Regions from separate parts of the Shewanella sp. YLB-07 genome, predicted to be linked through region 1. Evidence: predicted binding sites of a transcription regulator. Region 1 holds the regulator's gene; each other region holds the start of a gene.
What was found. Region 1 encodes LexA, which represses DNA repair genes until DNA is damaged. Its sites were predicted from a motif close to TACTGTATNNNNATACAGTA; they were not measured.
Positions count from the first base shown of each region.

Region 2: a site for LexA is predicted at 2,178-2,197, ahead of dinB (DNA polymerase IV). Genes of this name have one in related genera too.
Region 3: a site for LexA is predicted at 4,851-4,870, ahead of FS373_RS18200 (LexA family protein). Genes of this name have one in related genera too.
Region 4: a site for LexA is predicted at 4,521-4,540, ahead of dinG (ATP-dependent DNA helicase DinG). Genes of this name have one in related genera too.

Region 1 covers NZ_VOQB01000012.1:175,018-183,592, forward strand. Annotated here, with positions in the region: gene FS373_RS23270 (cytochrome c oxidase assembly protein) at 1-169, opposite strand, end outside; gene ctaD (cytochrome c oxidase subunit I) at 172-1,761, opposite strand; partial or broken gene coxB (cytochrome c oxidase subunit II) at 1,819-2,931, opposite strand; gene FS373_RS23285 (cell division inhibitor SulA) at 3,365-3,877, opposite strand; gene lexA (transcriptional repressor LexA) at 3,910-4,527, opposite strand; gene plsB (glycerol-3-phosphate 1-O-acyltransferase PlsB) at 5,009-7,432, shown strand; gene mtr (tryptophan permease) at 7,432-8,575, shown strand, end outside.
Region 2 covers NZ_VOQB01000003.1:538,015-546,589, forward strand. Annotated here, with positions in the region: gene FS373_RS09160 (aminoacyl-histidine dipeptidase) at 1-878, shown strand, start outside; gene dinB (DNA polymerase IV) at 1,022-2,107, opposite strand; gene fghA (S-formylglutathione hydrolase) at 2,315-3,172, opposite strand; gene FS373_RS09175 (S-(hydroxymethyl)glutathione dehydrogenase/class III alcohol dehydrogenase) at 3,334-4,464, opposite strand; gene FS373_RS09180 (DksA/TraR family C4-type zinc finger protein) at 4,630-4,896, opposite strand; gene FS373_RS09185 (phosphate-starvation-inducible PsiE family protein) at 4,916-5,122, opposite strand; gene FS373_RS09190 (LysR substrate-binding domain-containing protein) at 5,386-6,255, shown strand; gene FS373_RS09195 (methyl-accepting chemotaxis protein) at 6,312-8,312, opposite strand; gene FS373_RS09200 (hypothetical protein) at 8,496-8,575, opposite strand, start outside.
Region 3 covers NZ_VOQB01000008.1:151,368-158,818, forward strand. Annotated here, with positions in the region: gene FS373_RS18170 (hypothetical protein) at 190-525, shown strand; gene FS373_RS18175 (hypothetical protein) at 984-1,325, shown strand; gene FS373_RS18180 (hypothetical protein) at 1,423-1,653, opposite strand; gene FS373_RS18185 (hypothetical protein) at 1,738-2,082, opposite strand; gene FS373_RS18190 (hypothetical protein) at 2,809-3,006, opposite strand; gene FS373_RS18195 (Y-family DNA polymerase) at 3,129-4,385, opposite strand; gene FS373_RS18200 (LexA family protein) at 4,425-4,835, opposite strand; gene FS373_RS18205 (hypothetical protein) at 5,726-5,980, shown strand; gene FS373_RS18210 (hypothetical protein) at 6,531-6,872, shown strand; gene FS373_RS18215 (IS6 family transposase) at 6,974-7,451, opposite strand, start outside.
Region 4 covers NZ_VOQB01000001.1:593,929-602,503, forward strand. Annotated here, with positions in the region: gene FS373_RS02445 (late competence development ComFB family protein) at 1-47, opposite strand, end outside; gene FS373_RS02450 (DUF2057 domain-containing protein) at 257-955, opposite strand; gene FS373_RS02455 (primosomal replication protein) at 965-1,639, opposite strand; gene FS373_RS02460 (sulfite exporter TauE/SafE family protein) at 1,642-2,415, opposite strand; gene dinG (ATP-dependent DNA helicase DinG) at 2,425-4,497, opposite strand; gene FS373_RS02470 (DNA polymerase II) at 4,629-7,064, shown strand; gene FS373_RS02475 (porin) at 7,294-8,493, shown strand.

The sequences.
Region 1 (8,575 bases):
TCGGCTTGTAAGTGCTGGCACTGTTCTGGGTTTTGCCATTGATGCCCAATTGTTCGCAAAGCACATCGTATAAGGGCACCAAGGCGAAGCCGAAGCCGAACATGCCCACGGCACCAGCAATCAGCATGCCGATGAGTCTTCGATTAGACTTGCCCTGGTTATTGCTCATATCTACTTTATCTCGGGTGGTGTAGTGAATGAGTGATAGGGTGCCGGGCTAGGCAGTGTCCACTCTAAGCCTTCAGCGCCTTCCCAAGGTTTTGCCGCTGCCTTCTCGCCACCGCGTATACACTTGATGACCAGCGCGAGGAAGATAAACTGAGACAGTCCGAAGGCGAAGCCGCCTATGGAGACTATCTGGTTAACATCGGCAAATTGCACCGCATAATCGGGGATACGTCTTGGCATGCCCGCTAAGCCTAAGAAATGCATAGGGAAGAAGAGCACATTGACCGATATTACTGAACACCAAAAATGTATCTTGCCTAACCTCTCGTCATACATGTGACCTGTCCACTTCGGCAGCCAGTAATAAGCGGCGGCCATGATGGAGAAGATGGCACCCGTTACCAGCACATAGTGGAAATGTGCCACCACGAAATAAGTATCATGGTATTGGAAGTCTGCCGGGGTGATGGCCAGCATCAGGCCCGAGAACCCCCCTATGGTGAAGAGTATGATGAAGGCGACTGCGAACAGCATGGGCGTCTCGAAGGTGAGAGAACCTCGCCACATGGTCGCCACCCAGTTAAACACTTTCACCCCGGTGGGGACCGCAATCAACATGGTGCAATACATGAAGAAAAGCTCGGCGAATACCGGCATACCTGTGGTGAACATGTGGTGTGCCCAGACAAGGAATGAGAGTATTGCTATGCTCGAAGTGGCGTAAACCATTGAGGAGTAGCCAAACAGCCTCTTACGGCTGAAGGTGGGCACTATGGCCGAGATGATACCGAAGGAGGGTAAGATCATGATGTAAACTTCGGGATGGCCGAAGAACCAGAAGATATGCTGGAACATCACAGGATCGCCACCACCTGCGGCATCGAAGAAGCTGGTGCCGAAGTACTTGTCCGTTAGCACCATGGTCACAGTGCCAGCGAGTACTGGCATCACGGCAATCAAGAGGAAGGCGGTGATCAACCAGGTCCAGACAAAAAGTGGCAACTTCATCCAGGTCATACCCGGGGCGCGCATATTCACTATGGTCACGACCACATTAATCGCCCCCATGATGGAGCTGATTCCCATGATATGGATAGAGAAGACAAAAAGTGCCGTGCTGTCAGGACTGTAAGTGGTCGACAGTGGTGCGTAGAAGGTCCAGCCAAAGTTAGGTCCGCCCCCTTCCATAAATAGAGAGCTCAGCAGGATGGCGAAGGCAAAGGGTAAGATCCAAAAACTCCAGTTGTTCATCCTTGGCAGCGCCATGTCCGGCGCGCCTATCATCATAGGTATCAACCAGTTTGCCAGGCCAGTGAAGGCTGGCATGACGGCACCAAATACCATGATAAGTCCATGGACTGTGGTCATCTGATTGAAGAAATTAGGCTCTATCAGCTGCAGCCCTGGTTGAAATAGCTCTGCACGTATCACCATAGCCATAGCGCCACCGGTGAGGAACATGATAAAACTGAACCAGAGGTAAAGTGTGCCTATGTCTTTGTGATTGGTGGTGAACAGCCAACGTTTAATGCCCGAAGGGTACAGTTCTTGATGTTCATCATGGTGGTCGCTGGCTTCTTCAACCTGGACCATTTCCATATTAGGTTCCGCTTCGCGGGTTAAAGTATTCATATTTACTCCCTATTGGCCATGCTGACTGACATCAGCTGCCTGAACCGTATCGCCTGTGTTGTTGTCCCATGCGTTACGTTCATAAGTAATTACAGCGGCAATTTCTTGCGCGGTTAATTGCTTTCCAAAAGCCTGCATCGCAGTGCCCGCCTTCCCATTGATAACCATCTCTAAGTGATCAGTTAATGGTCCTGTGGTGATTGGGCTGCCTTTCATTGGAGGGAATACACCGGGTAGACCCATGCCGTTAGGCTGATGACATGCTGCACATCGGGACATGTATACTTGTTCACCTTGGGCCATAAGCTCATTCATGGAGAGGGATTTACTCAAGGAAGCCTCAGCCTCAGCTGCGGCAGTGCTGGCCTGATTTTTTTGTTCGGCTACCCAGATGTCGAAGTCGGCTTGGCTCAGGGCTTCGACCACGATTGGCATGAAGCCATGATCTTTACCACAGAGCTCGGCACACTGGCCGCGATAGGTACCTGGGATATCGATACGAGTCCATGCTTCATTGATGAAACCCGGGTTAGCATCTTTCTTGACGGCGAATGCGGGAACCCACCAGGAATGGATCACATCTTCAGATGTCATCAGGAAGCGAACTTTTTTATTGATGGGCAGCACTAAGGGCTTATCGACCTCGAGGAGATAGTTCTCTCCCTTCTCCTCGGTTCCTTCTATTTGTGCTCTCGGGGTTGAGAGTAAGCTATAGAATTCTATATCTTGATCGAAATAGCTGTAATGCCATTTCCATTGAGAGCCTGTGATCTTGATGGTGATGTCGGCATCACTAGAATCTTCCATGGCGATTAAGGTTTTAGTCGCTGGAATTGCCATAATAATGAGTATGATGAAAGGTGTAATGGTCCAGGCTATCTCGACCTTAGTACTTTCGTGGAAATTGGCTGCTACGGCACCCTTAGACTTTCGGTGATTGATCATGGAATAGATCATTACTCCGAAAACCACAACACCGATGGCGCAACAGATATACAGGATGATCATGTGCAGGTTGTATACCTGTCCACTGATATCCGTGACACCCTTGGTCATATTAAGGGGCATTTCTGATGCCAAAACGTATGGCGTAAATAGCAACGCCAGAAAAATATACAACACTCGCTTCACTAGACTTCTCCTCTGTCAAAAATTAAGACAAAGAAGAGTCACACAGTAAGTCTCTGCTCTATGCAAACTCTTCAGTTCCCAAAAAAGCAACGATGACTTCAAAGTGCAGTGGCGGTTCACTTGTTATTTTAGTTTGGCAGTCACTTACTACCAGAGTTAACCACGCTCGCACCTACGGCTGAATATATCAGTACCGACTTCAGCGAGGTAAATATCTGGCCTTACACAGATGGCAGGGCTTTACTACGCCGACTACTAAATCGTTTGGATATAACAAATTATCGTTGTTATATCCCTAACTTACTTGGTGTTGAATTATTGATCAAGATCACTTTTAATGAATTTTTTAAAAATTTCGAATAAAAATCAAATACAAAAAAGTCCCTTGCGGGACTTAAATAATCATTTTTCTATTGGCTACATTGACTGGAGATTAGTGCAGAGATCCAAATAAACAGGCTTGATTGAAGTGAGCATCTGTTTGTTCATGGGCTTTAGCATGTAAGTGACTATTCGCATCTTCGATGACAATGCCAAGGGCGCGAGCGCTCTTTTCTACGAGTCTGAGTCGTCGGTTGTCACGGGAATCTAGGACCTGAGTCCAGCAGATGACGGCACTGGATGTACCACTTATGAGTGCTTTTTCCATGGCCCATAAGGTTTCGATTTCGTCTTTAGCATGAACCAACAATACTCGGTCCATCCTAACACCGGCTTCGGCTAACATCTGCTTGTAACCTATGTTGGGAGGACTGATCAATACGATCCATTGCCCCTGATGGCTCAATGTGGCGAGCCGATTACTCACCTTTTTCAGTTCCACCCGGCCCTGAGTGTGGGTACTTACTGTAGTGATACTTCCACACTCTTGGGTGATGGACGCTTGGTCAAGGGGATTCGTCCATAAACCTGGGTGTCTAGGGCTATTTCCGATTAAATTTTTCATTACCAAGCTCCTTCGCCAATGTGCGATTTCATCTATTGCCAGTTGCCGTTACGGATCACACCGACTGCCAGCCCCTCAATGCTCAGGCTCTGACTGGTGAGATCGACCACTATCGGTGCATAGTCTTCATTTTCAGCATGGAGATAAACCATGCTGCCCTTTTTCTCGAAGCGTTTTACTGTGACATCCTCTTCCACTCTAGCCACGACAATTTGGCCATTCTTGGCTTGTGAAATCTTATGCACTGCGAGCAGATCACCCTCGAGAATGCCGATATCTTTCATGCTGTCGCCGCGCACCCTAAGTAGAAAGTCGGCACAGGGACGAAACATGCTTGGGTCGACCTGATAATGTTGTTCTATATGTTCCTGGGCAAGGATGGGTTCGCCTGCGGCAACCTGGCCGATCAATGGCAAGCCTAAATCTTCTGGCTCCGCAGCTTGTGTGAGTCGGATGCCGCGGGACGTACCGGGAATGATCTCTATGCGACCTTTCTTAGCCAGTGCCTTAAGATGTTCTTCGGCAGCGTTGGCGCTCTTGAAACCTAGTCGCTTAGCTATTTCGGCTCGAGTCGGAGGCATTCCTGTATCGGAAATATTACGCTTAATGAGTTCTAGAATCTCGGCTTGTCTTGGTGTCAAAGGTCTCATGATGAATCCTGTCTTTCTATACAGTTACTGTTAGTATATACAGTATTTTAGTCAGTGCAAGGATTAACCAAGATTAGTGAGTATGCAAAAAAACTCTCAATCGCAAGCCCATGGTTTATATTTATTATTTTGGTGTGACTACTCGGTGCTTATATAACGTTAAAAATAGGTGGTGGGCATGGCCTCCTTGAATTATATATCTTTTGTGCTGGTGGTTATCTCTCTAAACTGGCTTATTTTATGTTCTAGGCTATCGAGATGAATTGTACCTATACCTAATATTATTAACTTATGTTGCCTTATAAATGTGAACACCCGTAAAGCTATCTAATATTAATTTTTTTGAAAATTATATTCAATCTCAAGTGCTTTGAGTGTCGAATCAGGCATGCGGGGGATTTTGCTGACTACTATTAGGGAGATCTCTCTTTTATCTGGTATTCTATGCCGTTATTAAGAAGACTCACATTGTATAAGAAAAATGTCAAAAAAAGACTCTCTTTGGTATAAATCCTTACGTTGGATTCAGAAAAAGCTGGTACAAACAATAGTTGTACCCCATGACCCCTTCGCCGATCTCAACTTAGATCCAGATAAGCCTATGGTTTATGTGATGAAGACTGAATCTCTCAGCGACATCGCTTCCTTAAGTGAAATCACTAATAAGTATGGGCTTCCAAGCCCTTATGATGAGTTGGTTGTCGATGGTGAGTACACGCCGAGGGTGGTGTGTCTGGAAGGTGCCAAGCCGCTATTTGGCCAAAGAGAAAGTAACGAGTTTTTCTTAAATAGCTTTATGGATCTGCTCAAGGTACATAGGCAGAAGCCTGAACTGGATATACAGCTAGTGCCGGTTAGCCTTTACTGGGGGCGTACTCCAGGTAAAGAAGACGATACCATGAAGGCGGCGGTATTTGAGCGTCAAAATCCTACCTGGCTGCGAAAATGCCTGATGATCCTCTTCCTGGGTCGACATAATTTCGTTCAATTTTCTAATGCCGTCTCAATTCGTTATATGGCCGACGAACACGGCACCGACAAGCGAATTGCTCATAAGTTAGCTCGTGTTGCTCGAGTCCACTTCAGCCGTCAACGTAAGGTCATGACCGGACCTGTTTTGCCTAAACGTCAGGTGCTATTTCAAGACCTGTTAAATTCAGAGTCCCTGAAGAAGGCGATTCTGGAGGAAGCGGCGAGCAAGAAGATCTCCGAAGTCGAGGCCAGAGCAAAGGCGATGGAGTATCTCGATGAAGTTGCGGCGGATTACTCCGAGAGCTTTGTGCGCATCGCCGAGCGTTTCTTGGCCTGGCTGTGGAACAAGTTGTACAAGGGTATCAATATTAAAGGTGCCGAGCAGGTAAGGCAGCTACATCATGATGGTCATGAGATCATCTATGTACCTTGTCATCGTAGTCATATGGACTACCTACTACTGTCTTATATTCTTTATTATGAAGGCATGGTGCCACCGCACATCGCTGCGGGTATCAACCTCAATTTCTGGCCTGCTGGGCCTATGTTCCGCCGTGGTGGAGCCTTTTTCATTCGCCGTAGCTTCAGGGGTAATAAGCTCTATACAGCGGTTTTTCGTGAATATTTGGATCAGCTGTTCACCAAAGGTTATGCGGTAGAATACTTCACCGAAGGTGGGCGTTCACGCACCGGGCGTCTGCTCGCACCTAAGACTGGCATGATTGCCATGACGCTCAATAGTGTGCTGCGAGGCATGGAAAGACCGGTAACTTTAGTGCCTGTGTACTTAGGTTATGATCATGTGATGGAGGTCGCCACCTATCATAAAGAACTTAGCGGCAAGAAGAAAAAGAAAGAGTCTGTTTGGCAACTGTTTGGAGCGCTGCGTAAGCTAGGTAACTTCGGTCAAGGCTATGTGAATTTTGGTCAACCCATCACCTTAGACATCTATCTGGACGAGCAAAGACCCGATTGGAAGCAGGAGATAGCCAAAGATCCTGAGCAGAAGCCGAAGTGGCTGACTCCTGTGGTGAATTCCTTAGCTAATCGGGTTATGACAAGTATTAACGATGCGGCGGCGGTGAGTTCGGTGACTCTGACCAGCTTGGTTTTACTCGCCTCTGAGCAACATGCTCTGGAGCGTTCACAGCTTGAGAAGCAGCTAGATCTCTATTTAAAATTGCTCAAAGATCTGCCCTATACCGAGTTCACCTCGGTACCCGAAGGTGATGGCAAGTTACTGGTACAGCAAGGTTTAGAGCTAAAGAAGTTTCAGCTAGATAGCGATCCGCTTGGTGATATCATCTCAATAGAGGATAGCCTTGCTGTAGCTATGACCTATTACCGTAACAATATCATTCACCTATTGATTGTTCCCTCGCTGATTGCAAGCTGTTTGACTCAGCATGATCATGTCACCAGAGACGAGATTGTCGCTACGGTAAAAGATTTCTACCCCTTGCTGAAAGCGGAGTTGTTTATGGGTATTGAGGACATAGAAACTCATGTTACCCAAGTTTTGGATCTATTTATTGCTCAAGGTTTAGTGACCGAATCCGGATGTCTCTCACCTGTCGAGAGTCAGATCAACCAGCTGTTACTGCTTGCGGGTACCGTGAGTGAGACTATGCAACGCTATGCCATTATATTTAATCTGCTGGCAGTCTGCCCTAAGATGGAGCGCTCTGAACTTGAGCGCGAGAGTCATAGATTGGCACAGAGACTGGGTGCGCTCCACGGCATCACGGCGCCTGAATTTTATGATAAGAAGCTCTACGGCACCCTGAGTGTCAAGCTAAAAGAGCTAGGTTATATATTAGATAGCGACAAGAGAGGGGAAGTCGAACGGATTAGACTGCGAGCCAATGGCCTGCTGCGTTCATCTGTCAGACAAACCATTGAAGATAGCGTCGCTGCGGAGCACAAAGCGTAATGGCTAATCATATGAATGCGGCTAAGAGTGGGACTGAGCGTCGTTCCCTGCTGGGTGGAGCCATGATCATTGCCGGAACCGCAGTCGGGGCTGGCATGTTTTCTTTGCCAGTCGTCGGTGCAGGAATGTGGTTTAGCTATTCGATATCCATGCTGATCGGCGTCTGGTTCTGTATGTTAGTTTCGGGTCTTCTACTGCTGGAAACTAACTTACATTTTGAGCCTGGAGCCAGTTTCGATACCTTGACTCGTGAGACCTTAGGTAACTTTTGGCGAATTGTGAATGGTCTCTCCATCGCCTTCGTGCTCTACATCTTAGCCTACGCATATATCAGTGGTGGCGGGTCTATCGTTAATCATAGTCTCGAGGCGGCCGGAATCGAGCTGCCTCAGAGCGTGGCTGGTCTGGTTTTCGCCTTAGGTTTGGCATTCGTCGTATTTATCAGCACCAAAGCGGTAGATAGGATCACCACTATCATGCTGGGTGGCATGATCATCACCTTCTTCCTCGCCGTGGGTAACTTACTGATAGATATCGATACCGTGAAGCTGTTTAAGCCAGATGGTGAGGAGACATATCTGCCATATCTGTTGGCCGCGCTACCTTTCGGTCTGGTGAGCTTCGGTTATCACGGTAATGTACCTAGCTTGGTTAAATATTACGGAAAAGATCCCGCCACGATTATCAAGGCGATCGTCTTAGGTACCCTGATAGCATTCGTTATCTATGTCTGTTGGTTAGTCGCGACCATGGGCAATATCGCAAGAAGCGAGTTTGTCGACATCATAGCTCAGGGCGGTAACATGGGGGTCTTAGTCGGAGCCTTATCTGGGGTGATTGCCAGCGATTGGCTAACCAGCATGTTGACCCTGTTTGCCAACTTAGCCGTTGCCTCTTCTTTTCTTGGGGTGACTCTGGGTCTGTTCGATTATCTTGCGGATCTGTTTGGTTTCGACGAGTCTCGTTCGGGGCGTTTGAAGACAGCTACGGTTACTTTTTTACCGCCGACCGTATTGGGTCTGCTCTTTCCTGATGGGTTTCTGATTGCTATCGGCTTCGCTGCGCTTGCGGCTACGATATGGGCGGCCATTGTACCTGCCATGATGGCCCATAGAGTGAGAAAAATGTATCCGCAACATGAAG
Region 2 (8,575 bases), on a different contig from region 1:
AAGCCCCAGAGTCGAGCAATTTGACATACACCTTGACCCTCTCGGGTTTAAAAGGCGGCCATTCGGGTGTGAACATACATCTTGGACGTGGTAATGCCAACAAGCTGCTGGCCCGTTTCCTGTTTAACCATGCCGATGACTTGGCGCTGGAATTAACTGACTTCACCGGTGGTTCTCTGCGTAACGCCATCCCACGTGAAGCCAGCGTCAGCTTTATGCTACCCGCTGAAAATATCACTAAACTTGAGGCTCAGATCCAAGAGTTTCAGGCACTAATAAGGGCAGAGCTAGCCATTGCCGATCCCGATATGTTACTCGAGCTAGCCGAAGTGCCAGCGGCCAAGCAAGTGATGAGCGAAGATACTCAAAATATGCTGGTTGACCTACTCAATACTTGTCCAAATGGCGTCATTCGCATGAGTGATGAGGTTGAAGGTGTTACTGAGACTTCATTAAATGTCGGCGTCATCAGCACAGAAACACAGAGCGTTGAGATTCTATGCTTAATTCGCTCACTGATAGATTCAGGTCGTGAGGAAGTCGAGAGCGTATTAACCTCACTGACAAACTTAGCCGGCGTCGAGATAGAGTTCAGCGGTGCTTACCCGGGATGGAAGCCAGACAACAGCTCACCTGTGATGGCCCTGGTGCGTGAAACCTATGACGACATCTACAACAAGAAGCCGGTGATCATGGTGATCCATGCGGGTCTTGAGTGTGGACTGTTCAAGAAACCTTACCCTGAGATGGACATGGTATCGATTGGTCCAACTATCCGCTACCCACATAGTCCTGATGAGAAAGTACTCATAGAAACGGTAGGCCAGTACTACAAGCTGCTATTAGCAGTTCTGGAACGTATTCCAGAGAAAGGTTAAACAAGATTTCGAGTGCCTAGGTTTTAGTATCTAGGCACTCGAACTTCATTCCATAAACCTAGGCACTCAAATTTAGCATCTAGTTACGTCTTAAATCCTAGGAACTCGAACCTAAGACCTAGCGACTTCTTTTAAAAACCTTCTTAAAATCCTAAGTCCATCTGCGACTCTTTCACTCCACTCTCTGCCGCTCTGGTGTTAATCGCCGACTGACTCGCTAATCCGACAGATACTCCTAATAAACGAATGCCTCTCCCCTGCTGGCGTTCCAGCGCTTGTAAGAGCAGATCATAAAATAACTTCACCGACATCTCATCGGCTCTGTGCTCTATGGTGGTCTGTTTAAAATCACTAAATTTAAGCTTAACCACTTGTTTGTTGATGCTGCGATCTTTAGCGCTACGCGTCACCCGAGCCGCCAGCTCCTGAATAAGCTGAGGCATCACACCATGACATTGCTCCAGAGTGTAGATATCTTTTGCCAATGTCGTCTCGACTCCCACAGATTTACGCTCTCTGTGTGGCGAGATACCGCGCTCATCTAAGCCTTGAGCCCGCTCAATCAAGACAGCGCCAAATTTCCCAAAACGCTCAATCAGGGCCGATTGGGGATAGTCCTGTAGATCGCCGCAGGTTTTAAGGCCAATATCCTCAAGCTTCTTGCCCGTCACCTTGCCCACACCAGGGATCTTAGTCAGGGGTAAGCTTTTCACAAAAGGAGAGATCATATCCGGGGTAATCACATATTGTCCGTTAGGTTTATTCAGATCTGAGGCGACCTTGGCAAGAAATTTAACCGGCGCAATACCGGCTGAAGCCGTAAGGCCTGTGACCTCGAAGATCTCCAGCCTGATGGCTTCAGCTATCAAGGTAGCCGAGCCCTGGCATAAAGTGCAGTCGGTGACATCCAGATAAGCTTCATCCAAAGAAAGAGGCTCAATCAAGTCGGTATAGCGAGCAAAAACTTCACGGATCTGCATCGAGACCTCTTTGTAGACCGACATGCGCCCAGGCACCAATACCAGATCGGGGCAAAGTTTTAATGCATAGCCTGAAGCCATGGCCGAACGGACACCGAAGACCCGCGCCTCATAGTTACAGGTGCTGATCACTCCGCGGCGATCACTGCGCCCTCCCACAGCTATGGGCTTGCCCCTCAACTCAGGAAAGTCACGCATCTCGACCGCGGCAAAATAGCAGTCCATGTCGATATGAATTATTTTCTTCAAATTAGTTTTCAAAGCAGTTTTCAACACACTCTTCTAAACACTCTCTAAATAAGAAGCTCTCACGCCACTATACTGTATATAAAAACAGTACCCAACGAATATCGGACCAAAACAGAGGATTAGTTGCAGAAATGAACAAGGAATAAACAAAAATGCCATCAACATAAGCGTTAATGGCATTAAGAGGTGTGAAATTTACATCAAAGACTAATTAGATTTAAGATATTCTGCATGAAATTTCAAGTGTTGTTCCATGAAACTGGCAATGAAAAAGTAGCTATGGTCGTAACCTTCATGGCTTTCAAGCACTAGAGGATAACCACTCGCCTTAGCCGCAGCTTGCAACATCTCAGGTTTAAGCTGCTCGACTAAGAAGTCATCCGCTTCGCCTTGACTAACCAGAGCTGGAACAAATGACAAACCATTTCCCTCTGAGGCGTTACGCATTAAGGTACTGGCATCATAGTCAGACCAAACGGATGTGTCTCGGCCTAAGTAAGCGGTAAAGGCTTTCTTGCCCCAGGGGCAATTTATCGGATTGCTGATAGGACTATAAGCCGACACAGACTGGTAAGCAGCACTGTTTCTCAGGGCTATGACTAAGGCGCCATGTCCGCCCATTGAGTGCCCGGCAATAGAACGCTTATCGGTCACCGGAAACATGGACTCAATCAGGGCGGGTAACTCATGGACTATGTAATCATACATCTGATAGTGCTTGTTCCACGGCGCCTGAGTCGCATTGACATAGAAACCGGCACCTTGACCTAAGTCGTAGCCCTCATCGTCGGCAACGTCTCTGCCACGGGGACTGGTATCCGGCGCAACGATAGCCATACCGAGCTCAGCAGCCAAACGCTGGGCACCCGCTTTGTGCATGAAGTTTTCATCGCTACAGGTCAAACCAGATAACCAATAAAGTACTGGTACTTTCTGGCCATTCGATGCTTGTGGTGGCAGGTAGATGGCGAAACGCATGGCACAATTTAAGCTCGTGGATTGGTGACTATATTGCTTGTTCCAGCCACCAAAGCTCTTATTACTACTGAGATTTTCTACTGTCATTATTTATCCTTATTACCACTGTAATATCCCTATTCCCAACGTGTTTACAGGAATATTATAGCAGTAGGACGATTGATTAATCTAAGGTTGAAGCGGGGTTATCCGCTTCGAGAGCATTTATCCAAATGACTATTTGTCAAAGTGACTATTTGCCAAAGCGACTACTTATCGAAATGGATCACGGTACGAATGCTCTTGCCTTCATGCATAAGATCGAATGCATCATTGACCTGCTCAAGACCCATGGTATGAGTGATAAAGTCACTTAACTTAAACTCACCCGCCATGTAACGTTCAACATAGTCAGGTAACTCAGAGCGACCTTTAACGCCACCGAACGCTGAACCTTTCCACACACGGCCAGTGACGAGCTGGAATGGACGGGTTGAGATCTCCTGGCCTGCACCAGCGACACCGATAACCACAGACTCGCCCCATCCCTTATGACAGCACTCAAGCGCCGAGCGCATCACGTTGACGTTACCGATACACTCGAAGGAGTAGTCGACGCCGCCATCTGTAAGCTCAACGATGACATCCTGTATTGGCTTATCATAATCTTTAGGGTTGATAAAATCGGTAGCACCAAGCTTACGAGCCAGGGCAAACTTACTCTCGTTGATGTCGATAACTATGATGCGGCCAGCTTTTGCCATAGTCGCACCAATAACAGCAGACAGACCGATACCGCCCATACCGAAGATAGCAACAGTTGCGCCCTCTTCGACCTTAGCCGTATTCATCACCGCGCCCATACCGGTTGTTACACCGCAACCTAACAAACACACTTCTTCTAATGGTGCCTCTGGGTTGACCTTAGCCAGAGATATCTCAGGCAGAACTGTGTACTCAGAGAAAGTAGAAGTGCCCATGTAATGGAAGATGTCTTTACCGTCTTTGGAGAAACGAGTGGTACCGTCTGGCATCAAGCCTTTACCTTGAGTCTCACGGATTTTCTGACACAGGTTTGTCTTACCTGATTTACAGAACTTACACTCACCACACTCAGGAGTATAAAGTGGAATAACATGGTCGCCGACCTTTACACTCGTCACGCCTTCACCGATAGACTCGACGATGCCGCCACCTTCGTGACCTAAAATACACGGAAAAATCCCCTCAGGATCATCACCCGAGAGTGTGAAAGCATCGGTATGGCATACGCCGGTAGCGACCATCTTAATGCGCACTTCACCTTTTTGTGGTGGCATAACATCGACAATTTCCATAGACAGAGGTTGGCCAACGGCCCAAGCTACGGCGGCTTTAGATTTGATTGTTTGTGCTGTCATTTTAGCTCCAAAATATAATGGGTTAAATCATGGGACCGATACCAGAGAAAGATACTAAATCTAATTCCTGGCACCATGTCGTTTTGAATATGGGATAAGTATATCCCTTAAGATTAAAATGATAATCCTACTTATGGGTAAATTACTTTTACTCTAGAGTAACAATCATCGTAATTGACTGTCTTTACTACCACGTCGGTTATAACCAGCCATCTTTGTCTGTAGATTATCTTGCTCAGCTTGGCAACTAATGCACAAACGAACGCCAGGTACTGCATCTCGACGTGCCAGTGGAATTTCGGTGCCGCACTCTTCGCAATGAGCCAGACCCGAACCTGCACTTAATTTCCCTCTGGCTTGTGCAACGGCCTCACCCACACTGCTATCTATTTGCTCTTGCACCGCGCCATCTCTTGACCAACCTCCAGCCATGGATCTCTCCTATTTATTTCTAAGAATCTGTCAAAGCTTCTTTCTGTTTAAACGCGATCAACCAATAGGTTACACCTAGGGCGATAATGACCGCGGCAGAAGCCCAGACGTATTCGGCATCAACCTCTTTAAAATCCAGTACTATGATCTTTCGTGATATGGCCATCAGTGCTGTCGCTATCACTATCTGCACATCTATCACGCCCCATAAAATGACTAGAGTCATTAGGACCGCCAAAGCTCTTACAGCATAGTGCACTGCTTGGCCCAGCTTATTGATAATAGGTTCGTTATCTATTTTTCCATTTAAACTCCTTAAAGGCATAAGCGCAGAGCAGTAATATCAATGCTATCAGCCCCTAAACATGAGAAGGCACTTATCGGCTGACGTAAATTAAAAGCTGTACCGAAGAATTGGGTGTATTATATTCCTAATCAAAATAATGATAATCTAGTAAATTATAAAATCACTTTTACCAGGAGGTAATAATGTTTAACTGGGAAGGTGTCAGTGAGTTTGTCGCCGTGGCAGAAACCGAAAGCTTTACTCAGGCAGCAAAACGACTGGGCATATCCACGGCTCAAGTCAGTCGTCAAGTCAGTGCCCTAGAGACCCGCTTAGCCACAAAACTCTTCCACCGCACCACACGTAAGGTCTCGGTAACGGAAGCGGGACAAGTCTATTTTCAACATTGCAGGCAAGTTCTCGATGGGCTAGAAGAGGCTGAAAGAGCGATCACCAACCTGCAGAGCACGCCGCGGGGACGCTTGAAAATAACCGCTCCAGTGACCTATGGCGAGAGAACGCTAGCTCCCTTAATAAATGACTTTATCGCCAAATATCCCGAGCTCGAAGTTAAGCTCAACCTGACTAACCTCAAGGTAGATATGATCGATGAAGGCTATGATCTGGCTATCCGTCTGGGACAACTCGAAGACTCGAGCATGATGGCTAAGAAACTGGGAAAGCGAACACATTATATCTGCGCTTCTCCGAATTACCTTTCGACCTATGGTATCCCCCACTCCTTATCTGAGCTAGAGCAACATAACTGCCTGCTAGGCACCTTAGATTATTGGCGTTTTCAGGAAGGCGGCAAGACCAGAAATATCAGAGTCAGGGGTAGCCTGAGCTGTAACAGCGGCAGAGCTCTGGTCGATGCAGCAGTGAAAGCCATAGGTATCACTCAGTTGCCCGACTATTATGTCTTGCCCTATCTCGAGAGCGGCAAGTTAATGTCAATACTCGAACAACATAGGCCTTTCGATGATGGGATCTGGGCCATCTATCCACAAAACAGGCACCTGTCACCTAAGGTGCGTATGTTGATCGATCATCTGACAGAAAAGCTAAAATAAAAATGCCTGTCACTATATAACTGGCATTTCGCTGATTTGCACTCAAGGTCATGCTGCTAGATCGTAAACTGCTGGATATTCTTCGACAGCTCCCCTGTCACATGTTGGAACTCGGCCAAACTCACCGACAGGGCTTCACTCGATGCCAATGAATCATCGGATAAGCCTCGAATATTCTCCACATTACAGGCCACCTCTTCGGCAACCACGGCCTGCTGACCTATGGATGAGGTGATCTCTATCGTCTGCTGCTGAATCGCCGAAATGGCACTGGTGATCCCGGTTAGGGCTTCTTCGACCTGAATCGTCAGCTCCTGACCCACATTCGCCTGTTCGACCCCCTCTTCCATGACTTGCTCGGCCTGGAGTGCATTTTGTTGCAGGGTCTGGATTATCTCCTGAATATTGGCAGTCGAGTCTTGTGTCCTAGAAGCTAAGGTTCTCACCTCATCGGCGACTACGGCGAAACCTCTGCCCTGCTCACCTGCGCGGGCCGCTTCGATCGCGGCGTTGAGTGCTAACAGGTTAGTCTGCTCTGCAATACCACGGATCACGCTGAGCACCTCGCCAATCTGCTCCGAACTGGTCCTCAGATGGCGAACCACCTTAGCAGCCTCAATGACCTGAGAAGAGAGTGACTGCATACCTTGAGTGGCCTTAGCGACAATCTCCATCCCATCACGAGACTCTTGCTGGGCTTTCTCGGAAAAATCACTGGCACGTTGAGCACTATTCGCCATCTCCTGAGAGGTATGAGCCATCTCAGTGGCCGCCGTTGCCACGCTGGATATCTCCTGCTTCTGCTGTGAAACCGAATGCAATGCCTCATCACATATAGCGACCGCACCGCTTACCCCGGAATCGACTCTATGTGTCAGCTCTCGGGTCTGCTCCAGCATCCCTTGTACCTTAGCCGCGAAACGGTTAAATGCATCACCTAGTTTGCCCAGCTCATCTTCTCTGTCCATATGAATACGTTTAGACAGATCGCTATCACCTTGGGCAATATCTTCCATCGCCTCGAGTAAACGATTGATCTGACGCCTAAAGGGTAACAGCATCATCCAAACTGTAGCGCCTACCAAGAGCATGATGACCACGGCAAGCAAGCTTGCGTTGACCATAGCCTGGTTGACTGGCGCTTCTATCACAGCGTTAGGTAACATGAAGGCAAGGTGCCATTTTTGCTGGGGGAAGTCACCGCCTACGCTGACATAGCTGACTCTTTGTTCTACGCCCTTAAAAGTCACCTCGGCAACGCCCTGCTCCTGTGAACTCATCAGGCGGCTCAGTTGTCCAAAACCTTGGGTATCATTAAAATAGCTATCGACTTTGCTGGCTTGAGAGCCTGGCTGGAACTGCTGAGTAAATCCTGGGAAGTACACCAGTTGCCCGCTTTGAGTCATCAAGAATGCCTGGCCCTGACCATGGTACTTCATCCTGGCTAGCAGCTCGGTGCCTATGGTATCGATCAAGATATCCATGCCACCGATACCGATAAACTCCCCATTAGCATTCTTTATTACAGACTTAACCGTAGCCGAGATAGAGCCATCGTTGGCATCAACCGCAGGATCGGTCACATACATGCCATTTTTATTTATACCTTCCTGCCACCAGGGACGTTTGTTGGTGTAGTAGCCCGCATCATTGTATCGGCCATTGAGATCGAAATACTCGAAAGTATTCGCCGAGCCAAAGAACACCGACTTAATATCACTGTCACTATCTGAGAAATGTTTGAAGTATTGGATAACACTTTGATACTCGACATCGCGATCTAAGTTACTGAGTCGCTTATTGTACTGGCTTAACCAATTCAATACTTGAGGTGAAGCAAACACAGAATCGATCACCTTTGCTTTCTCGACAAAGTAACTGGTCACTTCGTTGGATTTCAGCTGTACCAGGGCGGAGAGATCGACATCGATCTGTTTACGGGTTCGGTCACTTTCGCCATTGACGAGGAAGGCGGAAACGATGGCGAGTAAAATAGCTAATGCCCCGACAATGGCAAAGACTAGCTGGAGACTGAGGGAGCTTTTAAGCTGCTTCATGGAGTACCTTTCATTTATTTTTATTATTAACCCATCAAACTAGCAGAACTGCGCTAAGTGTGAAGAGTTAACCGGGATAAAATAGTGAAAAGTGTTTTTTATGTATTGTAAATAAGGCGGAGCAATGGCAAAACATGTTAAGAGAAATAAAGAGGGCTTGGCTGTTTAACTCAATGATCGGACTCAGAACAGCTCATTAAGCATCTTTCTTTCTTCGTCACTGAGCAAAGAGATGGCGCCTAAACGGGGAAGCTCAGCTTTGG
Region 3 (7,451 bases), on a different contig from region 1:
TTTGTAACAGGCCTGATGTCAAATCTGGCACAGGAATAATGTAAAATTTCGCTTTACTCCAACCCCAAGAACTAAATGGAATGACATGAAGACATGAAGACATGAAGACATGAAGACATGAAGACATGAAGACATGAAGACATGAAGACATGAAGACATGAAGACATGAAGACATGAAGACATGAAGACATGAAGACATTAACCATTGCAGCACTCTCATTGATAGCACTCTCCGGGAATGCATCAGAAATTAAAGACGTAAAGATTACCAAAACAATGATGAGTCAATCATACGGTTCGGTTATATTCATCAAAGTAGATGAAGCACCTTCCAGAGGTTCTGGGCATTGTCATACCAACCATTCATGGGACTATGTGATAGCGACTGAATCTGAATTTGGCAAACAAATGTTAAGTCAAATCCTGACTGCATATGCAGCACAAAAAACAATTGCTTTAAAAGGAAATGATTTGTGCACTATCGTTAATGGCTCTGAGGATTTAACCAGAATAGAGCTTTATTAGGAGGACCGGTATTTTCAGAACCGAGCATCCCCCCAATACACTAAAGAGAGCAACTCGGGATATAAGTCTCCGAACGATGTATTTCTAGAGCATATGCTCGTAGTGTAACTATGGCATTATGTGCTTTCGCTGGCCGGGAGGGAGAAGGCATACACAAGAAATAAGGCTCTGTTGCAAAAATCGTTGATTCAGATAAGTCACTCTTTTATTTTAGGTTTTGTCGTATCTTGAAAGTTATTTATCTTCATACAGAGCTAGATAAGCAGACCATACATGGTTCTGTCGCAAGTAGAGAGCGAGCGGCTATAAATTGAGGGTTTACTTCTACTTTGAACAAGGGTCAAGTTGACAATTTTGCGTGTCTTCGTTATTTTCCTCGAATATGAGATAGAACTGTGTACGATTTATTTTATGGAAAAATAGCCTGCGTATTGTACGCGTGCTCAAGGAAACTAAAAATGAAAATTTTTTTAAGTATTTTTTTACTTACCTCTTTCAGCTTTAATAGCCATGCTGTAAATGCATGGTATTGGGGAGAAGTTAGCAACATCAGTGCATATAGTAGTGATGGCAGCTTTGAAGTCGAGATGTCTAATGAAAACATTGCAAATTTTTGTATAGGTAATAGTGTGCGTTTTCGTGTATCAGATATGGGAGTAGAGCGCACTAAAATTGCAATGTCTATGGTACTGACAGCATTTGCTTTAGGTAAGGACTGGGGGGTCGTGATTGATCTCCCTTCTACGACGGAGACGTGTTACGCCTCCTCCACAGCAAGTCAAGGAGCAGGAATTAGATAAGGGGTAGACAGGGAATTAGTAAATTATCCTACGCTAAGGGCGAGATATGCTAAAGAAGCTCAGATAAGAAAAAGTATCTGAATTTCATTCGAAATCCCTAATTAGTTCCGACTCCTTTATCCGTTTTCGTTTTAGCTAGCCTTCCCCAGTAATGACAGCTACCACACCCTTCCATTGCCACTATTGATGTGGTTGATTTTGCCAGCAGCTCTTTTAGCTTCTTAGGACTAATGGCTTTATTTGATATTAACTCGCCATGCTTATCTATCTTACAAACTGGGATAACATTCTTTGCTAAATCAAGACCAATAATCTGAGAATTTGTCATAAAAGAACTCCTGTTTTTTCATTCGAACCATCTTACATTAGCTATGTATGATGGTGGGGTTCATACATGGATTAGCTAATAAAATCATTCGTTTGAAGCATGAGAATGCCGACCGATGTAGTTTAACGTTTGCGGATTATCATTTGAAGCTACACTTGGGAAACCTAAAGTAATTCTTTTCTTTGATGCCATCTTAGTTAAGATCATGCTCCATATTGATTTGCCACCTGGAGTTGTTGTATCCAGATTGTATGCATAACAACAAGCACCTTGAGCTGAATCGAATTCATTTAAATTTCTGAAATAAACAGTACCACCCGCACTCATTTGCCATAGCAATTTACTTGCATCATCGACCTCAACCCAAGTTTGAGCTCCGCCTTGAGAAGCAAAAAACAAAGTTGATAATAGCAATAGTTTTTTCATCATATAAATCCCTATAAAATTTGAATGCCGCATATACGGCATAAGTGGCTAACGTCTTAGTATTTATGCGTTGTGTTGTTTGCAAGGCATAAATCGCGTGTTGAACTTGGCCGCTGCCACATCCATGTTATTTGGTATGCTTTATGCTATAGGAATTTGCTTTTCTGGGGTAATCGTTTTTTATACAGCTCGCAGTTAATTGTTTGATATGGTTTGAGCTTTATTACATCCACATCATGGCCTTCATCATCTCTCTTTGCCTTTTTTGGGTTATACATTTCAACTTCCGCTTTCTAAAAAACCTTTAGCCCTCGTCGATATTTATACCAACAAGGTATTGCGTTTCCACTATCAGTAACGGCACAGCCATCACATATTTACCGCCGCTCTTACTTCATTACTTAATCAGCCGGACAGCCGTAATCGCTCACGGTGTCTTTGTATCATTATCAACAAAGGAGACGTACCAACAAAGGGTCGTAGCTAATTAGGCTGCTCCAATACTCCATAGTTTTAGGGTCAGGTCTTGTATTTTTCACCTCACATTAGCTGAGTTATGGCAAAAGCTGATAAACAGGATGTGAACACACATTTCCCCTAGCTAATTTTTGGGCAATAACGTCTTGGAGTGATCACTCTAAGACGTACCTAAATAATAACGATTTACAGTGATTATATTGGGCCACAGTTGTACAAGCTACTGTAGCGTTTTTATATTACAGCTAACTGTTAATAGAATACTCTCAGAGCCCACTTAACTAAGGCAGATTTATTTTGAATCGGTTTGGATGAAAACTCTAATATATCCTGCCCATCAACGCTGCCAGTGATTAGCATTCCGCCTTTATCAACAGTCCAGTAACTTTTACTTTGCGCTGCTGTTATTTGGCCATTCTCTTCTTTAGTGGTGAAATCGCGAGAATTCAATTTGTTATTCCTTGGCATGTCATTGTGTGAGTTGAATATTGAATCAAAAAAATCAGGTTAGATCAACTGGTCTCACTGACAGCATATGATTGATACTTTGCTGAGGGGGTATCCTCGGCTGTTTATCGACATTGAATCTTGGGTATATCTGCCCAGTTTGTCGTGTACTGTGGCGTGAGTCTGTCTCTGCGCATTCTCCATTTCGGCGAAATACCTTGTGCAGCCAGAAACATAGCGCCGCTGCCAAATCTGGCATTTAGTGCGTCATAGACGCTCATAAGTTTAGGGTCGCTGATGGTCTCAAATAAATCTGATTGCACATGACTGGATGAGCACAAATCCAGTAACCCTATTCCGACCTTGTAATACCTGACATTTGGCTGAAAGAGTGCGTCTGTGGCCGCTGTCACCGCGTGTGTCATTTGCAGGGTGTCGGCGGTGGGAAATGAGAACTTTATGGTTTGTTTAAAGCCTGTGGGCCTTTCATCAAAAGGAGAGTTGCTTGCGAATATGAGCATGGAGCCACAGACAGAGCCTTGTTTTCTGGCCTTCGCTGCCGCTATACCGACATGTTTACTGAGGGCTTGTTTGAGTGCCTCTTTGTCAGTTACACGGTCTTCCATGCTTCGGGTTGAGAATATCTGTTTCTTGTCTGCTCTGGCTTCATCCCATTGCTTGCACTCCTCACCATTGAGTTCTCTGACCGTTCGTTCAATTTCAATGCTGAATGATTTTCTTGCCAGGCCTGGCGGCATCGATGCGAGTTGGAAGGCGTTTTTTATTCCCATTAGGTCCAGACGTTTGGCTATTCGATTACCTACCCCCCATACATCTGTTGGCTTTATCGCCAGTAATACCGCTTTACGCTCCTCGTTTGAATCTATGTGACAGACACCGTTATAACCCATTAGTTTTTTGGCAGCATGATTGGCTACCTTAGCCAGTGTCAGGGTGGCGCCGATACCAACACAGACGGGGAGGCGGGTTTCTTTCCATACCGCGCGTCTGATTTTATGTGCATGCTCAGTGAGGTTGGGTATCGCAGGGTAGCAATGCTTGAGAGAGAGAAAGGACTCATCGATGCTGTAGATATGTTGTCTGGGCGCGAAGCGGCCTATCACGTCCATCATGTGGGCAGACAGTGAAGCGTACAGTTCATAATTTGAAGATAGCGCTATAACGTTGTGCTTGTCACACAGTGCCTTGACCTCAAAGTAAGGTTTGAATTTTGGGATGCCAACGTCTTTAGCCTGGCGATTGGCGGCGACGATGCAGCCATCGTTGTTCGAGAGCACAACAATGGGTCTCCCTCGCCATTCAGGGCGAAAGACTTGTTCTGCAGAGCAATAAAATGAATTGGCGTCTACGAGTGCGTACATAGGTAATAGTGAGGGGCTATTAGCGGGGTGGGCTGTTATTCATATGCTAGCGGTTAATAGTGGGCTGGGTCTGTGGCAGCGTATCGAACTGACTACCACACCTTCAATGCAAAACTGGTCATGCTCATGTATGACCAGTGGTTGATGTTCATCGTTTGCAGACAGTAAGCGTTTTCTGACAGTATCAATTAACTTGCAGACAAACTCACCATTGTAGTTAGCTACCACCACATCACCATTTTGGGCGGTAACATGTCTATCGATGATAAGGGTATCACCATCGAATATGCCGACATTGCGCATCGATTCCCCGGATGCATGACCAAAAAAAGTAGAACTAGGGTGAGCGATTAACAGTTCATCGAGACTTAGTGGCCGCTGGATGTATTCGGCGGCAGGCGATTCGAAGCCTGTAATGCCGGCGCTGGCTGTATTGGGAATGGCTTTCATGAACAGGTCTCTAGGTACTGTTTAAATATACAGTATCTAGTTTGGCTGATATTTCTGTAGCACTCCAGTAACGAACAATTCAGCCTCGCTTTCTAGCGGGTCGTTCTCATCTCTGGCGTTTCCTATATCTACCATAAATGCATCTAGCCATGGGGCTTTTGTGTGTTTGGCTGAAAATAACCGAATTTATTTTATAAAACCGAACTAATAACAAAATCAATATGATAACTATAGCTCCGCAGCATAAGCATGAAGCAAAGGTTGGTTAACTAACCTTTGACGATTTCGTCAATAAAATCCGTAGTTTACAGCATTGAAAATGATAGCTACCATGTCATGTCTCTATTGTTTAGAGATAAAAAAAGCCTGCATAGGGCAGGCTTGGATTTCTATTGTAGGAGCGCCTATATGGACGCATTAATAGAGTTGATTAAGTCACTTGGGTATCTTTCGAATGAGATCCAAGCAATCTTAAAAATTTTGTTAGCACTTAAAAAACGCCTGTAAGTTGTAGCTTACAGAACGGTAAAGCTCAGTTAGGTTGTAGCCTTTCTAAGTTTTTTTGCGTTTTGCGTATGTGTGCATCGTATAACACCTAATTACGGTATTCAATTAGCGATGTTACCTGGATTAATTAGATTATTTTTGAATGCATCCCCCGAAGACAGCTAAACAGCTTTAAATAGCGGTTACAGTGTAATTAATCGGATAACAAAGGCGCTCAAAAGGCCAGATTAAAATGATGGACTAGATATTCGGGGAGGCCGCCTGTGAAGCTAGTGTCTAAGCTTAAATATTGTTTTTCCCGTTTCCTATATACCCTTATTTAATGCGGCTTGTAGACAGCCGCTTTATTTTCGCCCTACTATATAGGAAATGAAAGTTCCTATATGAAAACTATGAGCGAATCTGACTTTAAATGGATCTGGAAAGTTCCTGACTTACGCACCGTTAAGCAACCTGAAACTGTTACCCCTGACGAGTTTATTGATCTAGTCGAGCGCATCGATAATGAGCGACTTGATCCCTTGGTGTGTACTCGTAATCAGGCTATGTTGTGGATGACTTTCGGCGGCTCTGTTGCAAGTTCGCGTGCCAAAGTGACACAACGATGGTTCTGTCGCATCTTGAAGGTTCAGAAATAAACTTAACATAGAACTTGACGGTAAGGAATTTGGGCATGGTTCAAATTAAGTGAACACTTTTAAATTCCCGAAATACTCCAAAACCTATGTGGGGCAAATGGTCACAGCAGTTTTTCAGCTTCGGAAAGTGTTCACTAAAAATCGCTGATTTTGAACCATGCCGAGAAATTACATGATATTCATTCTCTAGTCTATATTTAAACGAATTGCTTGATGAGTAATGCTCTACACACGTTAACAGTCCCATGGTATGATTTTTTAGTTTCCCTAGGTCATCACATAAATGTATATTTAAGTCCTCATGTGGAAAATCTGGGATAGCAAGCTTCCCCAGAGCTTTACACACAATCAGCCTAGCCGACGGGTATGTTAACGGGAGGGTTGCGCTCCGCGCTCAATCAATTTTTCTTTGTTTTTCTGACAAGCGACAAGAAGAGATAATTTGGCTAAAAACGGGGGGGGGGATTTACCATAAAAGAGATAGTGCGCATTTAATATCGTCCATATATAATCAATTTTTAATAAAAACATTAATGATTGCGGAAGAATAATGAAGAAGTTTATTTTTGCTGGGTTGATAGGGTTGATGTCGTTTGGGGCAAGCGCAGGAAGTAGGACTGGATTTATTGATATAAGTGATAACGGAATTCAACTTATATCATCTACAGCAGAAGAGTCTAGACTGTATGTTTACGATGTAGCCTTTGAAGGTGGAGATTGTGATGTTAAGACAACAGGTGTTTTATATTTCAGTACTTTTTTGGCAAAAGAAATGTATTCGATGCTGTTAACTGCAAAGGCAGCAGGAAAAAAAATAGAGCTAGTATCAAGTGAGTGCGTTTCTATTGGCGGTGCTAAATATCCTAGCATCTCCTCTATATATTGGAAGTAATTTAACATAACTCCCATTGGGCTTATACGTCTAATTTCATTTGCTGGCTCTGTTGCAAAGATTGCTTTTAGTCCGAAAGGCTCCGGTTATCTGGCTGATTATTAATAGTTTACCAGTGCATTGGTGATTAGACGGATCTCTCCAGCTATTCCTTGACCGGATAACCAGATATTGAACTGCCCTTTTTTAAACATGTGCATCACTTCAAATCCTTTGATAGTGGCATAAGCCGTCTTCATCGATTTGAATCCTCTCACAGGATTGATGAGCCTTTTCAATTTTCCATGATCGGCTTCTACCGCATTGTTCAGGTATTTAATTTGCCGGTGTTCAAGCGCTTCAGAACATTTGCCTTCTTTCTTTAATTCCGTAATGGCTACACCGTAGGAAGCGGCCTTGTCGGTATTGATGGCGGAGGGGCATTCCCAGCATTTGAGCCCTTTCAAAGCTTTACCCAGAAACCGTTTAGCCGCCTTAGCATTACGTCTGGACGATAAATAAAAGTCGACAGTATGACCTTGTTTATCGACAGCCCGATACAGATACACCCATTTGCCTTTCACTTTGATGTAGGTTTCA
Region 4 (8,575 bases), on a different contig from region 1:
AGTTCCATAAGAAGGACTTCGTAATAGTTTCGAATTTCTAATTGCATGCAGATGCTCCGTGACAGTTAGTGTCTAATAAGAAAGATAGTTTAGTTTGCAATCATATTTATATAGCGGCAATAGAAAAGTGCAATATCTTCAAAGATAACTTTAGCGCTAATTCGGCATTAATGCCTCTCACCTCTACTAAATCCGGATACAAAAACGCCAGCAAGTTATGCTGGCGTTTGGCTTTTATGCGAGATGGACGCTGTATTTATAGCTGCTGAATGGCCCAACCCATAAACTCTTTACGGGTCTTATCATCGGCATGAAGCCACCAGTACTGCAACATCTGTTGGGCATGCTCGCCTTTATCGGCTTTATTCCCTGCAGCCGGAACCATTGGCATAGCATCAATTGGGGCCGGGATACTGACTGGAGCCGTCGGTGTCGAACTTGCCGAGGCTGCAATCACAGCTCCACCAGTAGCAGCAGTCGTTATCGCTGCAATGTCTTGTTTATTTCCGCCACCAAATAGGCTAGTCACGAAGGAGTCTTCGGTGAAGTCTGTTTGAAGGACCTTATAATTTACAGTCCCCTTGTCAGTGCGGGTGATCACCACCTGCGGAGATTTAGCGAAAGACTTAGGTTGTTTTACGATGTCGCCATCGGCGGGCTTCAATGTGTACTCATAGTCGCCATCAACTGCAAGGGTAACGATGAAGGGAGATGACTTGATAAAGCTTTCACTGTCACTGAAATCATCTTGAACCATATCATGGTAACGGATCGCAATCTTGTGTGTGCCCTGGCCTAATTCAAGATCTGATTTATGGCTGAATAAACTGCTTTCGACTTTCTTACCGTCGATGGCCAGATATTCAAATGACATTGGGATATTCAAATTAGCTGCCAGGGCCGAAGATGAACCCAGCAGAGCCAAGATTGCGGTGATAGACATGAGTGACTTCATTGTTGCTCCTTAACGATTAAAAGGCTTATAGTTTTGAGAGAATGGACGCTCAAACGCTTGAATGCGATCTTCTATATAGCTGATGGCTTGTCGACACTTTCCTAGTCGTCGATGAACCAACAGGATCTCATTTTGCATCTGGATTTTGTCAGCACTATGACAGTTATTCAGTTGTGATTGCAAAATGAGGATTTTCTGTTCAAATTTACTCACCCAATTGAGATGTTTGTTGAGCTCTGCATACAGTTGGTGACTATTATGCATGACTCCGGCGGCGATCCAATTGAAGCCGCTCTCATCGTGGGACTTATTTCTACGCCTCTTTGCTTGGGCGACTCGAAAAGCTCTTTGCTGCGATGCCGAATTGGCCCCTAATGAGGTGGTATTTAGCGCTCTTCTTACGGCGGTAAACCTATCTTGGATACGTTCACAGCTCAAGGCTATGGTATGGGTAGATATGTTACCTTTTATCAGCTGACCTAGCTGCTTAATACTCTTGTTTATCTGTTCTATACAGGGCGCAAGCTTAGCGCCGGATTGGATAAAGAGTTGGTCGTTAAATCTGTCGGTATCTCTAAGCAGTTTCTGCTCTCTCTTGGGCAAATTAGCATCGTGTTGAAGCACGTCCTGCTCTAGCTGCTTCAATTGGACTGATAACTGCCTTAGGAGTTCATTCGTATTCATAGTTAGACCCATGCATCCCAAGCTAACTTTGCCGCGATCAACAATACCAGAGTGATAAATGCGGGTCTGATAAACTGGACGCCGAATTTTATCGCCGTTCTTGCACCGATAAAGGAACCTAGCATCATACATAGACCCATTGAAAGACCGATAATGACATTCACTTGCCCAAGTGTGAGAAAGATCACTAAAGAGGTGAGATTACTGGTGAATGTCATTGCTCTGGCTAAGCCACAGCTGTGAAGAAGCGGCAGCTTATGGTAAGTGGTACTGGTTATAGTCCAGAATGCGCCTGTACCAGGCCCGGCGAAGCCATCATAAAATCCAAGTGGAAAGCCTTGGAGCCATTGCTTAATTTTAGACGCTGGTTGCTTAAGTGGTGTGAATGTATTGCAGCCCATGGCATTGGGTTTGAGTAGCGTGTAAATCGCAATAATCATGATCATCAGTGGTAGCAGTTTTTCTAACCAACGGCTATCGATAAGAGAGACGATGAAGGTGCCAGCTATCGCGCCGAAAAAAGTGGCTATAAAGGTGTAGTACCACAACTGAGGCGTGAATAGGTTTTGTTTATAATAGGTATAGGCAGCCGTAGAAGACCCAAAGCATGCGGCTAATTTATTGGTGCCCAGTGCCGTATGAGGATTGATGCCCAAAGCGAGAAGGGCCGGAATAGAGAGTAAACCTCCACCTCCCGCGATGGCGTCGATAAAACCTGCGAGTAAACCGATCCCGGCTAGAATGGCCCAAGTGCTGGGTTCAAACAGTAAATCCAAAAAAAAATCCTACTCAATTACGCGTCTGAAGGGGGGGAGTGCATCGAGCAGTGATTTTCCATACCGTTTAGTGACTAAACGTCGATCTAAAATCGTGATACGTCCATAGTCTTGCTCGTTGCGTAGTAATCTACCACAACTCTGTATTAATTTGCGCGAAGCATCGGGGATTGTCAGCTGCATGAAGGGATTTCCGCCTTTTATCTTGATATATTCCGCGTGAGCCTGTTCGACGGGAGAGGTGGGCACCGCAAAAGGCAGTTTTGTGATGATCAAGTTAGTCAGGTAATCGCCCGGTAGATCTAATCCTTCAGAGAAGCTACCTGTACCGAATATGATACTAGGTTCATCGTTATCGCATCGTTTCTTATGGGCCGATAAAATTTCTTGTCTGGAAATAGTGCCTTGGATCAGTAAGCCTGTTTTGATCTTACTCTCGACCATATCGACGACCTTCTCCATCTGCCAATAAGATGCGAATAAGACTAAGGTGGCCATCTCACCTTCAATCAGGGCTAAGATCTGCTGGGCGAGTTCTTCGGTGAATTTTTCGTCCGTAGGCTCATTGTTCATCTGAGGCAGAAACAGGGTAGCATTCTGTTCAAAGTCGAAGGGCGAGTCCATGGCTAGAAAGCGGCTACCGTCGTTGAGTGACAGGCCAACTTGATGGGTGAAATGATTAAAATTATTTAAGGCTCGTAAAGTCGCGCTGCAAAGCACCACACCTGCGGCCTTATCCCAAAGTAGCTTTTCTAACATGAAGCCGACTTCTATGGGGGATGCACTGAACAGGTAATCTGTCTGTTTACCGGTTAATATTTCAATCCAGCGTGCCATAGGAGCCCCTTTGGGGTGATCTTCCTTCGCCATCATCTTCCACAGCTTCTGGAGATTTTCCAGCTTCTGCAACATGAAGCCCGTTTCTGTGAGCAGCTGTTCGGCTTGATGTTTTGGAATATCGCCATCTTTTATGGCTTCACTGAGCAAGGCTAACATCTTATTGAACTGCTTGAGGGCCGTAGTCGATACCGTGGCTAAGTTCTCTGCCTGGATAAGCAGCGCCTGGGGTAGCTTGCCATGCTCGAAGCGTAAACGATTCTCAGGATTGTCGAACCTGTGTGTTTGACTATCACAAAAATGAGCTATCTGAGTGAGTTGACCCGTAAGATCGGTAATATGGTCCTGCATTGCCTGCGCCGGGCCTATGATGTGGTTACTCTTTATTTGGTTTTGTAACTTGCTACAGGTCTTCTCTATTTTCTCCAGCCAGTCGACTGCGCCCCTGAGTGTGGTTTGTGCGCTGGAGAAGTCTCTGGCAACCATTGGCAGGTGGTGAGCTTCATCTATGATGTAATACACGTCTTCGGGATCGGGCAGAATGACTCCACCACCTAGTTCCAGATCGGCAAACAAGAGGCTGTGGTTAGCGATCAACACATCCCAGTTATCGATATCTTCACGTGCTTTATGGAAAGGACAATTCCTGTGGCTGGCGAGTTGTCTGTGACAGCTGTGTTTATCACAAGCTATCTGCTGCCATAGGTGGTCGGGGAGCTGTTTGACTAAGGTGTCACGCTCGCCGTTCCATTTACCTTCATGGTACTGCTTCAATAATGTCTGCAGCAGCTTTATCTGGCTGTTGTCGGGTTTGGTCTGCCACATCGCCATCTGAGTGCTGTTATCGGATCCGATTAACATCTCTAATTTAGATAGGCAAACATAGCGTTGCCGACCTTTGACTAAACCGAAGGTAAAGTTTAGCTCAGATTGCTGTAAAAAGAAGGGCAGGTCCTTGTGCAACAGCTGCTCTTGCAGGGCTACGGTCGCAGTGGCGATACAGACTTTTTTCTTACTGGCCAGTGCCAATGGAATAGAGCCTAATATGTAGGCTAATGATTTACCTATCCCTGTGCCAGCTTCGACCACGATAATTCGCCTGCTTTTATCGTATTCACCGGCTAAGGTCTTAGATATTTCGGCGACTATGTAGTTTTGCTCACGCCTTGGACGAAAGTCAGGCAAGGAGTTTGCAATACCTTTATATATGGAGCGGATCTGTGTTTTTACGTCGGCCGATAGCATAGGTATATATGGAAGAGAAATAGAGCTGTACATAATAACAGTGATTGCATAGCCTTAACTACTCTAATTTTATATTATTGAGTTAAATGTGATCCCATTTTCATCGAGTCCTTGTTTTGGATAGACAAATTATGTCAGTAAAGCCCTCTTTAGAGCTCAGTGGAACCTCATCGGTTAAGGGGCGGATTCTTTCTCGCCATACGGTGCAGCATTCGGGTATGGCTTGGCTGCATTATTATATTAAAACCACCGATGGCCCCGTTTTAGTCAAAGTTCCTCATGCTGAATATATGTGTTTCTGTGCAACATCTGCTGTGCCCAGTCTGCAAGCATTGCCGCAGTCAGCAAAACTAAGACTGGTGGATCTGCCGCTTAATAACTTTAATAGCGACCCTGTCACCGCCATTTATGCGAGCTCATCACAAGTATTCAGACAGGTGATCAGAGGCGCTGTCGATCTCGGCATTCCTCTGTTTGAAACTGATATTCGTCCAGAACACAGATACTTGATAGAGAGATACATAGCGCTGGATGTAGAGTTTATCGGTCAATTCGATCCTCAAAAGCAGGGAGGACTGGCCAGTTTTACTGCCACTCGAGCAAGAAAAAACTCTGTTGATATCCAACTTCAAGCCATATCTCTCGATTTTGAATGCAGTATGTCGGGCGAGCTTTACTCGGTCGGCCTCTACGGCAAGACATCAAATGACGAGTATAAGAAAGTGATCATGGTGGGCTCACCTTGTGAGATAAGCAGCGATACATCGGCAATATCTGATGACCAAGCTGATTATATAGAGTGGGTAGCTGATGAGAGAGGACTTATCCTCAGTTTAATTGATTGGTTTGCAGAGTATGATCCTGACATCATCATAGGTTGGGCCGTGGTGACGTTCGATCTGGCGCTTGTTTATAGAAGAGCAAAACTACATGGGATCAAGCTTGCAATCGGCAGGGGAGGCGCTGAACTGAGCTGGAAAATTCCGGATAAGTACCGTCCTGAGACTCTTTCTCTGCCCGGCAGAGTTGTGTTAGACGGCATTGATTGGTTAAAGGCGGCATTCTATCGATTCGATAGTTTCTCATTAGAGTCTGTTGCACGTGCCTTGCTCGAGGAGGGCAAAGCATTGCCCAGCGGTAAGAAGGGGGTTGAGAATCGAGGAGAGGAGATAACCGAGCTATTTCATCATAATAAAGCAGCGCTCGCCCACTATAATTTAACCGATAGCCGCTTGGTGTGGGATGTGTTCAAGAAAACCCAGTTGTTTGAGTTTGCTTTAGAGCGTTCTAGGCTGACCGGGTTAGAGCTCGGCAGAGTCGGCGCCTCGGTAGCGGCATTCAATAACTTATACTTGCCTCACCTGCACAGGGCGGGTTTCGTTGCCCCCGCAATGGCTACTAGCCAAGGATTAGAGAGTCCGGGTGGCTATGTGATGGATTCTATCCCCGGCCTTTATAAGCATATCTTAGTGCTCGACTTTAAGAGCCTTTATCCTTCCATCATCAGAACCTTCTTAATCGATCCTAAAGGACTTATCAAGGGACTGTCGGAACCTGAAGCAGATAATGTTGAGGGTTTCTTGGGAGCAAAATTTAGCCGGGATTCTCCCATATTACCAGAGCTGATTAAAACACTCTCGGAGCATAGGGAAGAGGCGAAGAGCGAAAATAATGCGCCGCTGTCACAGGCCATAAAGATAATTATGAACTCTCTCTATGGCGTATTAGGCTCCCGTGGTTGTGTATTCCATGATGCCAGGCTTGCTAGCTCTATTACCCTAAGGGGTCATCAGATAATGAAACAGACACGAGCCTGGATTGAGGAACTTGGCTACCAGGTCATCTACGGCGATACCGATTCAACCTTTGTCTGGCTGGGGAAAGATCCGACGGATATCGATGTCGATAAGATAGGTAAGGGCTTAGTTGAAACGATTAACACTAGATGGAAACATAAGTTAGATAAAGAGATGAATTTAGCGTGTCATCTAGAGTTGGAATTTGAATGTCATTATGAGCAGTTTTTTATGCCAACTCTCAGAGGTTCTACTGAAGGGTCTAAGAAACGATACGTAGGTGCTTTTACTAATCATGAAGGAGAATTGCAGCTCGTCTTTAAAGGAATGGAGCAAGTGCGCAGTGACTGGAGTCCGCTTGCCAGACGTATACAAGAGGCACTCTATTACCGGCTATTTTCTAAAGAAGATGTGATGGCCTTCTTACAAGAGGTGGTCAATGACTTGATGCAAGGCAAGTTGGATGAAGAACTCGTCTTTAGTAAGCGCCTGCGTAGAGATATTGCCGATTATACGGCTAAGTCATCTCCTCATGTTAAGGCGGCGAAAATGATGTGCGACTTTTCAGGCTCTGAGCGTTTCTCAAAGAGGGGGACTAAAATTGAGTACCTTATGACACTCAACGGCGCCGAACCGGTTAAGTATCGTCAATCTATTATTGATTATCATTACTATTTAACAAGGCAGCTTGCCCCCATCGCCGAACCTGTTCTAGGTTTGCTCGATAAACGCTTCTCGGACATCAGCTCTAAGCAGATGTCGTTAATTTAGTGAGTACTTTCTTAAGATTGTTCTGCTTTTATGTTAACAAATGGTTTATCGTCTGCTATAAAAAGGTTTTCTTGGTTAAAATGATGAAAAAACAGGTGGTTTTTGTGACTTTCGTCTTTGAGCGATAACTAATCTTTTGCTAACCTCAGCTGCAACTAGGAAGACAAAGAACAATGGAATGACAAAAAATAGAACCAAGCAGACTGAAAACATAAAGGTTAGACATCACATGAAAAGAACTTTAGTAGCATCGGCATTGGCAGCCGTCATATTTGTCCCGTCAGTATCGGCAATTGAAATCTATAAAGATGACAAAAACTCAGTAGAGATCGGCGGTTGGATGGATGCCCGCATCATCAACACTCAAGGTGCTACAGAGGTGGTAAATGGTTCATCACGTATCAACTTTGGTTTTACCCGTGACATGGATAATGACTGGAAAACATTTGTAAAACTTGAGTGGGGTGTAAACCCATTTGGTACTAGTGACATTGTTTACAGTAGCGAGAGTAACTTCGAATCTCAAAGTGGTGACTTCCTTACCAACCGTCTCGGTTATGCAGGTCTTGCACACGATAAGTATGGTTCACTCTCTATCGGTAAGCAGTGGGGCGTTTGGTACGACGTAGTCTATAACACCAACCTGGTAAACACTTGGGATGGTAATGCGTCGGGTACTTACACTTACAACAAGGCCGATGGTGCAGTAAACGGTACTGGTCGTGGTGATAACACAGTTCAATACCGTAATGCATTCGGTGATGTCAGCTTCGGCCTGCAAGTGCAGCTAAAGCAAGATAGTTTTGATCTGATTGAAGATAATTCTTTAATGTTCCCGACAGCTGATAATAGCGTGATGATCGGTAGCCCAATGGCTATTACGGGTGACTCTTTAGGTACAATTGAATACAACAATACTGTTGGTGGCTCTATCACTTATGCTGCCACAGATATGCTAACGCTTACTGCTGGTTTTAACTTAGGTGAGTTTGACGGTACTTTGGAGTCTGGTGAAGGTATCTCTGAAACAGACTACATCTATGGTGCTGGTTTGACTTGGGGCGGGTTTGAACAACCTGGTTTCTATGCGGCGATTAACATCAACAAGAACGAATTCCATGATACAGATAACATTGGTCGTTTAATGCCTGATGCTGTAGGTCTTGAATCACTGTTCAGCTACAAGTTTGATAATGGTCTTAAGCCTATCTTTGCTTATAACTACCTAAAGGCTGGCGACGCTTATGAAGCACTTTATAATGATGGCGAGTTTAAGCGTCAGTTTATTGTAGCGGGTCTTCACTATGTGTGGGATGAGCAGACAATGCTTTACATCGAAGCCCGTAAAGACATGAGTGACTTCAATGTTGCAAACCAGACTCCAGATGAGAGTGATGGCGTGGCAATCGGCATTAGATACTACATGTAATAAGCTGGCTACTTAGCTTGTTGTAAACGCCCTATACGGGCGTTTTTTTATGTGCGAAGAATACTTCATATGGGTAAATATT